DNA from 2 places in the Synechococcus sp. CC9616 genome. Region 2 is predicted to be linked to the other one. Evidence: predicted binding sites of a transcription regulator. Region 2 holds the regulator's gene; the other holds the start of a gene.

Evidence for each region. The regulator NtcA, encoded in region 2, controls nitrogen genes in cyanobacteria. The targets are predictions, from matches to a motif close to GTANCNNNNGNTAC.
Region 1: fmdA (formamidase) is a predicted target of NtcA. The motif match lies at 3,941-3,954, and genes of this name have one in related genera.

Annotation. Positions count from the first base shown of each region.
Region 1 covers NZ_KI911558.1:1,948,305-1,953,957, forward strand. The annotation lists gene SYN9616_RS15750 (glycosyl transferase) at 1-230, shown strand, start outside; gene SYN9616_RS17400 (hypothetical protein) at 240-422, opposite strand; gene SYN9616_RS15755 (DUF1830 domain-containing protein) at 920-1,168, shown strand; gene SYN9616_RS0111195 (hypothetical protein) at 1,630-1,917, opposite strand; gene SYN9616_RS15760 (hypothetical protein) at 2,223-2,639, shown strand; gene SYN9616_RS0111205 (formamidase) at 2,679-3,800, shown strand; gene fmdA (formamidase) at 4,004-5,209, shown strand; gene SYN9616_RS16610 (FmdB family zinc ribbon protein) at 5,289-5,567, shown strand; gene urtE (urea ABC transporter ATP-binding subunit UrtE) at 5,618-5,653, opposite strand, start outside.
Region 2 covers NZ_KI911558.1:2,358,209-2,363,861, forward strand. The annotation lists gene SYN9616_RS0113140 (alpha-mannosidase) at 1-354, shown strand, start outside; gene psbN (photosystem II reaction center protein PsbN) at 342-482, opposite strand; gene psbH (photosystem II reaction center phosphoprotein PsbH) at 567-779, shown strand; gene SYN9616_RS0113155 (TatA/E family twin arginine-targeting protein translocase) at 789-1,022, shown strand; gene pth (aminoacyl-tRNA hydrolase) at 1,033-1,653, shown strand; gene SYN9616_RS0113165 (DUF3146 family protein) at 1,650-1,907, shown strand; gene SYN9616_RS0113170 (resolvase) at 1,885-2,322, opposite strand; gene SYN9616_RS0113175 (DUF3084 domain-containing protein) at 2,319-3,512, opposite strand; gene ntcA (global nitrogen regulator NtcA) at 3,540-4,205, opposite strand; gene rph (ribonuclease PH) at 4,363-5,100, opposite strand; gene SYN9616_RS0113190 (cob(I)yrinic acid a,c-diamide adenosyltransferase) at 5,206-5,653, shown strand, end outside.

The sequences.
Region 1 (5,653 bases), 410 kb from region 2:
AAAGTTTTTCAAGCCTGCTCAGACCGGGTCTGAAACGATTCCAGGACACGCCGATAGCGCATCAGCTACCCAGCTGGTCACGTCTGAACAGCTGCAACCCCATGCTTCAAAAAGATCTTGCTGAAGCAGGCCAGTCCGATCGCAGACACTCAAATCGTACGGCCATGATGCAACGCCCTCAATATCCAGCATACGTTTCTCAGGGTCTGCACAGTGAAACTGCAGCTTGAGTCTGCCTTTCAAAGCTCCTGCATTTGCTGACGAATCACCCAGTCCGTTGCGGCACGCTGTGATTGCCATGCTTGTAACAATTGCTTGGCAATAATTTGAAGCTGATGAGGATCAGCCGTTGCCTCGATCGCCCGGTTCATCCTTTCAAGCTCGAATTGCTGAGTGATGCTCATACTGATTCCTTTGGTCACAGAAAAATCATCAACGCGAATCCTTTATCGCCGTGACCTATAGAAATAAACGTCTCTGTTGCGACGAAATCCGACCAGTGTCAGGCCATTCGGATCTAACTGAAGATCACAAAATCTTTCGTCCTCACGCTGATATGCGCTTTGGATGATCCGTCTGGTTTAGAAAACAAGAACCCAACTTGTGTGAGATGCACTACAACTGGGATCAACACCAACGACTGGCTCAAACTATCGCGTGCACGCCGAAGGAGGATTTTGGCGTGGGCTTAGCCCTGATGGGCGTAGCGCTGCTCATGCTGACAAAAGACCTCGAAACGGACCTCGTGGATCAGTCAGTTGATCGTGATGCAATCGTTTAATGTTCTGCGAGGCACATTCCTTTTGAAAAAGTAGCGGTCGATATCGTTAAAATATTAAGGAAAATAGTATTGGTGTCGATGCCTACAAAACAATCAAAAAAGTAAATCGATACTCCTACCACTGCTTTTAGCCTTTCCATGCTCGAATGTTGGTACGAGAACAATTCCAGCAAAATGGTCATTCTCAAATGCATTGGTCCCGATCGGTTTTACCGAGAGAAGGTCGTCATGCCGATGGAGACCTTTTGCTTTGAGGCTCCACCTCAAGCCCGGCTCGAGATATGGCAGATGTCCTTAGAAGGGCAAATGCTTCATCTCCGCGCCGACGCCGCCGACTACGCCTCCGGTTGCGCTACCAACACGTACGACAGTAGCCTTGTAGCCTGATGAACAGCTGATCAAAACCTTTTAAGTTTAACGACAAATACTTTCAGGTTTCCCCGTCAACAATCAATTGTTTTGATGACGATTGGGAATAATATTTTTTGAGTTATCTAAACGCAAAACCATTGAAATAAAAAATTTTTTCACATTCATATCGCAAATCCTGCACGAATATTACAAACCAGTTAAAAGGTTTTACCTAATAGGCAGTCACATGCTCTATAGATTAAAACAGCTCTTTCATTGATTGGCTGCCAGGCTGTTGTTTCATTAAATAAATCAATTACAAATACCAACACATTGAAATTATCTAAAGAAATTAGCATAAAAAATTAGTCAAAAAAATCATACATCCATTCAATAACTGGCTTTATGATGCCAACTTGAAAATGATTTCGGAAGAATTAATTTTACTCTGAAGATCAATAAGATCGATTAAACTCAATCAAGCACGAATAAAGATTTCAGGATTTGAAACCGCCAGGGGTGATGCCTAGCAATTCAGCCGTCAACCTTGAACGAATCACACCTCCAGGTTGGACGGGCTGCCGGAAACGGCTTGATAGCGACGAATCCACCTCGGACTGCTCGGGCTTTAGTTGAAGAAGTTCCGCTGTTTTGGCAGAACGGATGACCCCTGTGGACTCTTGCTTGAAGGCGGAGCGACGGTAAAGGAGCTGGGAGGTCTGAGACGACGACTTTGCGTCCAGTGCCAGTCCAGCTCGCGTAGTCTTGGTGGGCAGATCGGTCATGGTGGTTGCCTCTGTGATTGCAAGGCCGTCGGTTTCCACTCTGAACAGAAACTGGACCTTGTATCGTAGTGAACATCTGTAGCCTTCGCTACAATTTCATTGTGCCAACAACTACCGGCAAAAAACGTTCGGCCTGAAACTCAACCTCCAAAAAGATAGATTTTTTAATGATTCAGAATTTCGATAAACGGCACTTCCGCCTCAATGCCTTACTGCATCTTGGAGCAATGAAGGACATTCCTTGGAGAAAATGCTTCCTGGTATCAGCCGTCGTTCTGACGATGCCATTCCAGGGATGCAAATCCTTGCCCAAGGAGGTGAAATACCAAAACGCAGAGCCAGGAGATGCCCTGGTCGTCAGCGAAGGTACAACGATCGAGCTCTCTCACGCCTTTAAAGGTGGAGAGCCGAATGGCCTCTATGACGGCGGGGTGATCGTGGACGAGCCTGACAACGGCCGAAGGTTGATCGAAATCAATGCTGTCTGCAGCATGCCTGATCTACCTAACTGGCCTGAATACGACAACATTTACGGGCGATGGCTTGAAGCTGATGAAGAGCCTGGGGTTGATGGGGGCGACACCGATTGGCAACTGTTGATGTACTTCGATGGCCGTCTAGTTGATCAAGGGAAGCAAGGAGCACCGTCATGGGCGAAGCGGCTTGCCGAAAATCTCTGCAGAAAAGGCGACTTCGAAGACGAGTCAGCAAAAAATAGGTAACACCGGTTACCAGCGACAGCGATCTCTCGGGCGAAAAACTTGCAGACGGTCTCAGATGCAACAGTTCACCCCAAAACCGTGACGCACCATGGGAATGGTTCTCATTCTTGCCCTATGGCCAGTACGGGTAGCGTCAGTTCCTGGGATGAATCGCTGCTTATTGCGATGATTCAGTATCCAGTTCCTGTGATCAAGGGACCGGAGGACATCCAGACGCAGGTCGATCAGATCTGCAAGGCTGTTGCCACAACGAAGGCCGGCTACCCAGAAGCCGATCTCATCGTGATGCCTGAGTACTCCACTCAGGGTCTGAACACGGCGATCTGGACGTACGACGAGATGCTTCTCCGCATCGACTCTCCAGAAATTGATCGTTTCAAAAATGCTTGCAAGGAAAACGACGTCTGGGGCGTCTTCTCCTTGATGGAAGTGAACGACGATCCCAGCCTCCCACCGTTTAATTCAGCGATCATCATCAACTCAGATGGTGAAATTGCACTTCATTACAGGAAACTGCAACCATGGGTTCCCATTGAGCCCTGGTCACCAGGCAACTATGGAATGCCTGTCTGTGATGGACCCAAAGGCTCAAAACTAGCTGTCTGCATTTGCCACGACGGCATGTTCCCCGAACTCGCCAGGGAAGCCGCATACAAAGGGGCCAACGTTTACATCCGAATCTCAGGATATTCCACCCAGGTGAATGATCAATGGATCTGGACGAATAGAACAAACGCTTGGCAGAATTTGATGTACACAATTTCTGTCAATCTGGCTGGTTACGATGGTGTCTTCTACTACTTTGGAGAGGGAACCGTCTGCAACTACGACGGCAATGTGATCCAACAAGGCCATCGGAATCCCTGGGAGATTGTGACAGCAGAACTCTTCCCCCGATTGGTGGATAAAGCCCGTGAGAACTGGGCACTCGAAAACAATATCTTTAATCTGGGATGTCGTGCCTACGTCGGTAAACCCGGCGGTGAAAGAGCTAACTACCTCACTTGGGTAGAGGATCTAGCCAACGGAGAATACAAACTGCCATGGGACAGCAGCATACGTATTCGCGATGGCTGGAAGTATTACCCCGACGGAGTCAAGCTTGGACCAATGCCAAAAACAGAAGCTCCTGCGGCTGAACCTGTAGCAACAACTGTTTAATCCATACACGATCAGGCTTCAGGCAATACCTGAGGCCTGATTATTTCTTATAAAGGAATTTCACATACCACAAAATATTTTTTTACACAGTAGGAATGGCAACAATATATTGATTTCAAAGCAGGCATCTTTTGTGGTGTGTATCAACTGCGACTTTTGATTCCCCTTTGGATGGATTCAATGGATTTGTCGCAACTGCATCGATGCCTGAAACCCTTTTCAAGGTTGATCTCACAAAACCGATGGATCAACAGGAGATGCCGGGTCATAACAGATGGCATCCCGATATTCCAGCCGTCGCTTCGGTGAATCCAGGTGACGTCTTCCGAATTGAATGCAAGGATTGGACAGACGGACAAATCAAAGATGATGACAACCCGCAAGATATTGCCGATGTCAACCTAGAAGTTGTTCATGTATTGAGCGGACCTATTTGGGTCAACGGAGCACAACCAGGAGACATTCTCGTTGTCGATATTCTTGAAGTCGGCGCTCTACAAGGCGATGAATGGGGTTTTACTGGTATTTTTGCCAAAGAAAATGGTGGAGGTTTTCTCACTGATCACTACCCAAAAGCAGCTAAAGCAATCTGGGATTTAGAGGGCGTTTACACATCTTCGAGACACATTCCAGGTGTGCGCTTCGCTGGTATTACACACCCTGGACTCATCGGATGCGCTCCTTCCATGGAGCTGCTGAATGAATGGAATCGGCGGGAAACTGAACTCGTTAATACTGCACCAGACCGCAGAACGTATGGTGCTGGTCTTTCTGGCAGTGAACCCGTTCTCGCAGCGCTTCCAAATCCAAACAGTGCAATCCTCGGCAATGTTGCAGCTGGCGACTTCGACCGTATTGCCAACGAGGCTGCCCGCACAGTTCCGCCCCGTGAACATGGCGGCAACTGCGACATCAAAAACCTGACCAAAGGCACGAGAATTTACTTCCCTGTATACGTTGAAGGTGGAAAACTCTCAATGGGTGACATTCACTTTTCACAGGGTGACGGGGAGATTTCTTTCTGCGGTGCCATTGAGATGTCTGGCTACCTTGATTTACATGTTGACGTGATAAAAGGTGGAATGGCGAAATATGGGATGGTTAATCCCATGTTTAAAACTAGTCCGGTTGAACCACATTACACAGATTACTTGGTCTTTGAAGGTATATCCGTTGATGAATTCGAGGGCAAGCAGTATTACATGGATGTTCACATAGCATATCGCCGAGCTTGCTTGAATGCAATTGAGTATTTGAAAAAGTTTGGTTATACCGGTGAACAAGCTTATTTGCTCCTCAGCTGTGCTCCTGTAGAAGGAAGGGTCAGCGGTATTGTTGATATCCCAAACGCATGTTGTACGCTTGCACTACCAACCTCAATTTTTGATCAGGATATACTCCCGTGTTGATTCTTTAAATCAACCAAAATAGCCACAACGTCCTAAGCTTCCATCATTCTGATGGAAGCTTTTTAACTTAAACTTCAAAATGCCAGTTTACGAATTCGAATGCAAGTCTGATACTTGCGCAACCAGTTATGAGGTTTGGAGATCTATTGAACAACGCTCCTACGATACGCAATGCCCCGAATGTGGCTGCGATGGCAAGAGGCTATTCTCTCCACCGATGATGCTATCCACAAGTATTCGATTGAAAACCGAAGATAAAAATCCAAAAGTCGTTCGACGAGAAGCACAGGAAAAAATCAACAAGCCAAGGTTGCGTTCGAGTGATTCCCGTCCATGGATGCTGAATAGAGGTTGTTGAACCGTCAGATCAACAACCTAAACAGCAAAGATTAAATTTTTGCCCTCAAATCAAACCGTCAAGAACTCTTCGATAACCCGATCTGA
Region 2 (5,653 bases):
GATCAGGGTTGGCAACGCCATCGCGTTGGCTTGATGCCAATGGCATCGGACTGGGCCTCTGCCGGCATCCCGCAAGCGGCGATCGCGTTCAGGGAACCGGGCTGGTGGGGCCCCCTCGCTGGCGCTGAAACGGCTGAATGGCTTCCGGGTTTACCAAGTGATCTGGTCCCCTTGGCCTTTCACAGAAAAGATCAGAGCAGACGTCTGCGTCTGTTGAACCCCAGCGCCAGGCGCTGCCTCTGGAAACCTGGCGATGCCTGGCGGGTCAGGCGCGTGGAGGAAAGTCAGCTCTCGGATGCCGTGATGTTGAAACCGGGTGAACTGACCGAATTGATCCTGACTCAGTCCTCGTGATCATCAAAAGGGTCATCCAACGCCTTGGAGGGTGGACCAAAGGCTTGGTAAACACCGAAACCGGTGAGACCGAGCAGCGCAGCGAGCACGCCAATGGCCACGGATAGGGCTGGGGAGGTGGTTTCCATCACATCTCTCGACAGGATCGACCCTTCACCGGAGTCGGCCCCTACAGTATCGGCACTTCACTCGACCCGAGACAAAGCGTCGCCATGGCTCAACGCACCCGTCTGGGAGACCTCCTCCGCCCTTTGAACTCCGAGTACGGCAAGGTGGTGCCTGGCTGGGGGACAACCCCTGTGATGGGGATCTTCATGGTGTTGTTTCTCGTCTTCCTTCTCGTCTTCCTTCTCGTCATCCTTCAGCTCTATAACAAGTCATTGATCCTTGAGGGCATCAATGTCAACTGGAATGGTCTGGGCTGACCGCCTTCCATGAACATCTTCGGCGTCGGTCTCCCTGAAATGGCGGTCATCGGCGCCGTTGCTCTTTTGGTGTTCGGTCCAAAGCGTTTGCCGGAACTTGGACGAACCCTTGGAAAAACCTTGAAGGGATTTCAGTCCGCTTCCAAGGAGTTCGAGCGCGAGATCAACAAAGCGATGGCCGACCCCGAGGTCATCGAAGCTGAGTCCTCCGAAGCATCGGAGCATCCATCCTCGGATCGTTGAGCTTCAAGCCATGTCCAATCGGTTGAGATTGGTCGTGGGCCTCGGGAATCCCGGCGGCAAGTACCAGGGGACACGCCACAACATCGGCTTCATGGCCCTGGAGCTTCTGGCTGAGAAGAACGGCTTTCAGTTTCGCCATCAATCCAAATTGCACGGTCTCACTGCCGATGTCGGCATTGGTGATCAGCGTTTGCGTTTGTTGATGCCTCAGACCTTCATGAATGACAGTGGTCGCTCGATCAGAGCGGCACTCGACTGGTTCGATCTGGTTCCGGATCAGCTGCTCGTTCTCGTGGACGACATGGATCTACCCCTCGGTCGCCTGCGGTTGAGAGCCAAGGGCAGTGCAGGTGGTCATAACGGTCTGCGCAGCACGATCCAACATCTGAGCACTGAGATGTTTCCAAGACTGCGGATCGGAATTGGTGCTCCTGCTGAGAATCCCACCGAACGGAAGGCTCGCACTGTCTCCCATGTGCTCGGTAGCTTCGGAAAAGATGAGCAGGGGACGGTCAAACAGGTGCTGAATGAAGTGCTCGATGGATTGCAGCTGATCCAGCGGGTCGGCATTGAGCGAGCAGGGAACAGCATCAATGCCTTTCGCCCCGAGCATCACTCCGCGCAGCGATGACGGCACTTCCGGCGACCACAGCCCATCTCAGGGTTCTGAGGCAATGTTTTCTGGATCAATGCCTGGAAGGAGAGGTCATTGCCGGGGGGTTCCAGTGGCAGTTCAGCTGGTTTTTTGATCGTGGAGAACTCACCGTTGAACCGTCGCTTGGACGGGCCCTGATTCAGGACGCGTTGCGTCGCTTCCTGGTCCGGGCTGATTACCGATTGGAGCCTGGTGGTGACTATGTCTTCACCGTTCGCGCACGCTTCTGAGGGGTGCTTGCACCTGCCATGAACAGGTCAGGTTCAGATAAGCCTCCACCATCACCAAAGCTGCAACGGCATCGAGGGGAACCGGCGGCACTCTCAGTCCTTCGGGAAGGAGTCGGGTCAGACCCGTAGGTGGCCACAGCTGCCAGTACCGCTGACGGGCCTTCAAGGTTGTTCCGCGTTCATTGACCTGAACCAAAGTGGTGAGATCCTGCAGCGGCTCGATCCAGGTTTTGCTGCCCGTCCCATCTCCCATCACGATCATCTCCAGATCGCCGCGCTGCCTCCATTTGTTCAATGTGGTAAGCACGGCTTCAGGGACCAGCACATCACTGTCAAGCACCTGGGCTGAGTCGGTCGTCACTAGCACCAGGCCGCACTTGCTTCGGCCTGGATCGAAACCGACCACTCTTGTCATTGGGCGAGTTGAATCAACACCATCACCGGGTCAGCGCTCTCACTGGTGCGAGCCGCCACAACCTGGAGATTCACCGATCCGGATTCACGATTCACCAGCTGTTGTCCGAGCTGGCTGAGGGCATTGGGATCGAATTGCAGACCTTCAGTCAGCGAGCCCCGTCTCCTCACTTCGGCGAAAGCCGATGCAAGCAGAAGGTTCATGCTGGTCCGGATGGTGTCGGGTGATCGCTGGGCTGAGTCCAGAGTGGCGCTGGCCAACACTTCTCCCTGACGGGCGACGGTGCGATTGGGGCGGACATCAGGAATGGCGTAAACGATGCTCTCCCCTCGCAGCACGTTTGTTGCGGAGCGCATCGAAACCACCCAGGTTCCAGGTTTGCTGATCATTTTGCGGAGCCTCTCCACATCGCTTCGGGGGACAAGGATGATCTGCTTTTCAGGTTTGTCGCCAGGTAAAACCCGGCTGTAGGCCGTCAGATTCGCTTCACGCAGCAGGCGATCGATCACCTCTTTGGCCTGGCTGGGATTCTCCAGCTGCACCGTGGTCCTTGCCAGGGTCTGACCGCTGCTGAGAGCAACATCCCCTCGCCGCAAGGCGATCAGATTGCGTTCCAGCTGTTTGAGTTCATCCTCCCCAGCACTGATGCGATTGCGGACTGCCGCAAGCTCTGTTTCGGTGCGTCGAATATCGGCGTCACGCGCTGCGATGTCTTGACTAAGCCGATCCCGTTCGGCTTCCAGGGTTTGGCGTTGCGCCTGCAGTGGTTCCAGTTCTTCGCGTAGCTGAGCAGCCTTTTGCTTGGCTTCACCGAGTTTCGTCTCCACTTCCTGGGTTTGCGCACGGGCAGTGCGCCGGTCCTGTTCAGCGGAGGCGAGGGCGCTTCTGTTTTTTTCGAGTTCCGCCAGGTTGGCTTTGAGCTGTTGCCGGCTTTCGCTGAGCTTCTGCTGCAACGCATCGAGTTCAAACAAGCCGACGCGCAGCTGTCGACTGACCAGCAGCATCAGGCCGAGGGAGAGGGCACTGATCAGGCTGCCGGTGAGCACGGTGATGACCACGGCCGTACGGCGTGGTCGCATGTTGAACAAGCTGAGCCGGGCTTTGCCGACCCGGCTACCAAGTCGATCTCCGAGGGTGGAGAGCACCCCACCGAGGACGAGCAGCGACAGGATGAGAAGCCAGCCGCTCACCGGCTCCTCCCTGCTTGCATGAACGGTTCAGCTGAACCGCTTGGCCAGAGCGATTGGATCCAGCACTGTGATCTTCTTGCGATCAATCTGCACCAATCCGGATTGGCGCAAGTCTCCCAGCAGGCGGGTGATTGTGACGCGGGTTGATCCGATCGCTTCGGCGATCGCCTGGTGGGAGAGGCGCAGATCGATCGTGATGCCCATGTCATCGGGCACGCCGAAATCACGGCAGAGCACTAGCAGAAAACTCACCAAACGGGAGGACATGTCCCGGTGCGTGAGTGTTTCAATCATCGTTTCCGTCTGAAGAATCCGACTGGAAAGGCCTTGTAGCAGTCGCAGGCCAACGGCGGTGTCTGCCTCGATTGCAGTGCGAACGGATGCGGCCGGCGCCGTCACCATCTCAACGCGGGTAAAGGCAACAGCGTGATAAAAGCGGTCGGACCGGTGTCCCGTCAGCAGTGAGAGCACCCCGAACAGACTGTTTTCCCGAAGCAAGGCCACGGTGATCTCTTCTCCGGACTCATAAACGCGAGACAAGCGCACCGCACCACGGCGGATCAGATATACCCGTTCTGCTGGATCGCCAGGAAAAAAAATCGTTTTATTGCGTTCCACCAGTTCGCTGCTGGCACCGTCGAGATCGCGGATCACATCAAGCAGTGAACGGCTCGATGGAGCCTGGGACCCCATTGTCGAAGGGGGCACGGTTGGGGAGTAACGGGTGAAACCACTGCTGGCTGCATTCATGGTTTCGCCGCTGTCCCGTGCTGACTATCAGGAAGCTAAGGATCGACGAAGGTTCATCCTGTAACAGTCATTACTATTTCCCGGCCGCGCTCCAGGCTCATCAGGTTCTGACATCGGCGTAGGCCTGCCTCTGGGCGGTGAACAGCTGCTGTAAGCCGGGTTCAGCAAGATCCAGGAGCTGATTGAGTTGCCCCCGGCTGAACGGAGCTCGTTCGGCTGTGCCCTGAATTTCAAGCAGCCGCCCGTCAGATGCCATCACCACATTTAGATCCACCTCAGCCCGACTGTCCTCGCTGTAATCAAGGTCGAGCAGGCCTCTCCCGTCGACAAGACCGACTGATACAGCTGCCACCTGGTTGATCAATGGATCGCGTTCCAGCAGGCCCTGTTGGAGCAGAGCATCCGTGGCTTGACGCAGTGCCAGCCAGGCTCCGGTGATGGCCGCTGTTCTGGTGCCGGCATCCGCCTGAATCACATCGCAGTCAATCAACAGGCTGCGCTCGCCAAGGGCCTGCATGTCCACAACGGCACGAAGACTTCGAGCGATCAGACGCTGGATTTCCTGGGTGCGACCCGACAGCTTCATGAGTTCTCTCGGCTGGCGCTCAGGAGTGGAGCCAGGCAGAAGCCGGTACTCAGCGGAAACCCATCCCAGTCCCTCTCCCATACGCCAGCGGGGCACCTTGTCCTCAAGACAGACGCTGCAAAGCACCGACGTCTGCCCCGTCTGAACGATCAGCGAGCTGAGCGCAAATCCCATGGGATTCCAGCTGACGCTGAAGGGTCTCAAGTCGTTGATGTTGCGGCCGTCTCGGCGAGAAGCAGGGTGATCACTCATGGAATGATTCGACAGCACACCACAGGTGGTGTCAATGGGCTTGATCCTTGTGATCTCGCCGCTACATTCAAGGTCTTCCCGGGTATCCGGTTGACCATCACCTCGATGACCGCCAGCCTGAAATCCACGCGCACCCCATCAGCGGAGCTTCCAAGCCAGAGCTCTCTGGCAAGAGAACAAGCCGCTTTGCTGCCTCTGGCGACGGTTCCCTCGAGGGTGCCCCTGCATCTTGTTGAGCCTGAAGGTCAGCTGCAGGTGCACACCGCTCCGTATCGGGGCAGCTTTTCAACGGTGTTCAGTCAGGCGATGCGTGCAGCTGGGCTCGGCAGTCGTGTTCTGATTGCGCAATTTCTCAAGGGCGGAGTACAGCAGGGGCCTGGCGGCTGCGTCAATCTCTGCGGTGGTTTGGCCTGGTTGCGGCCTGACGTTCAGGCCTGCCTATCTGAAGCCGGTGTCGAGCAGGCCAGGCCTGCGGTGGAAGCCGTCTGGAACGACTGTCGTCATCACTTGATGCAAGGCGATCTCGACCAACTGGTGCTTGATGAACTGGGTC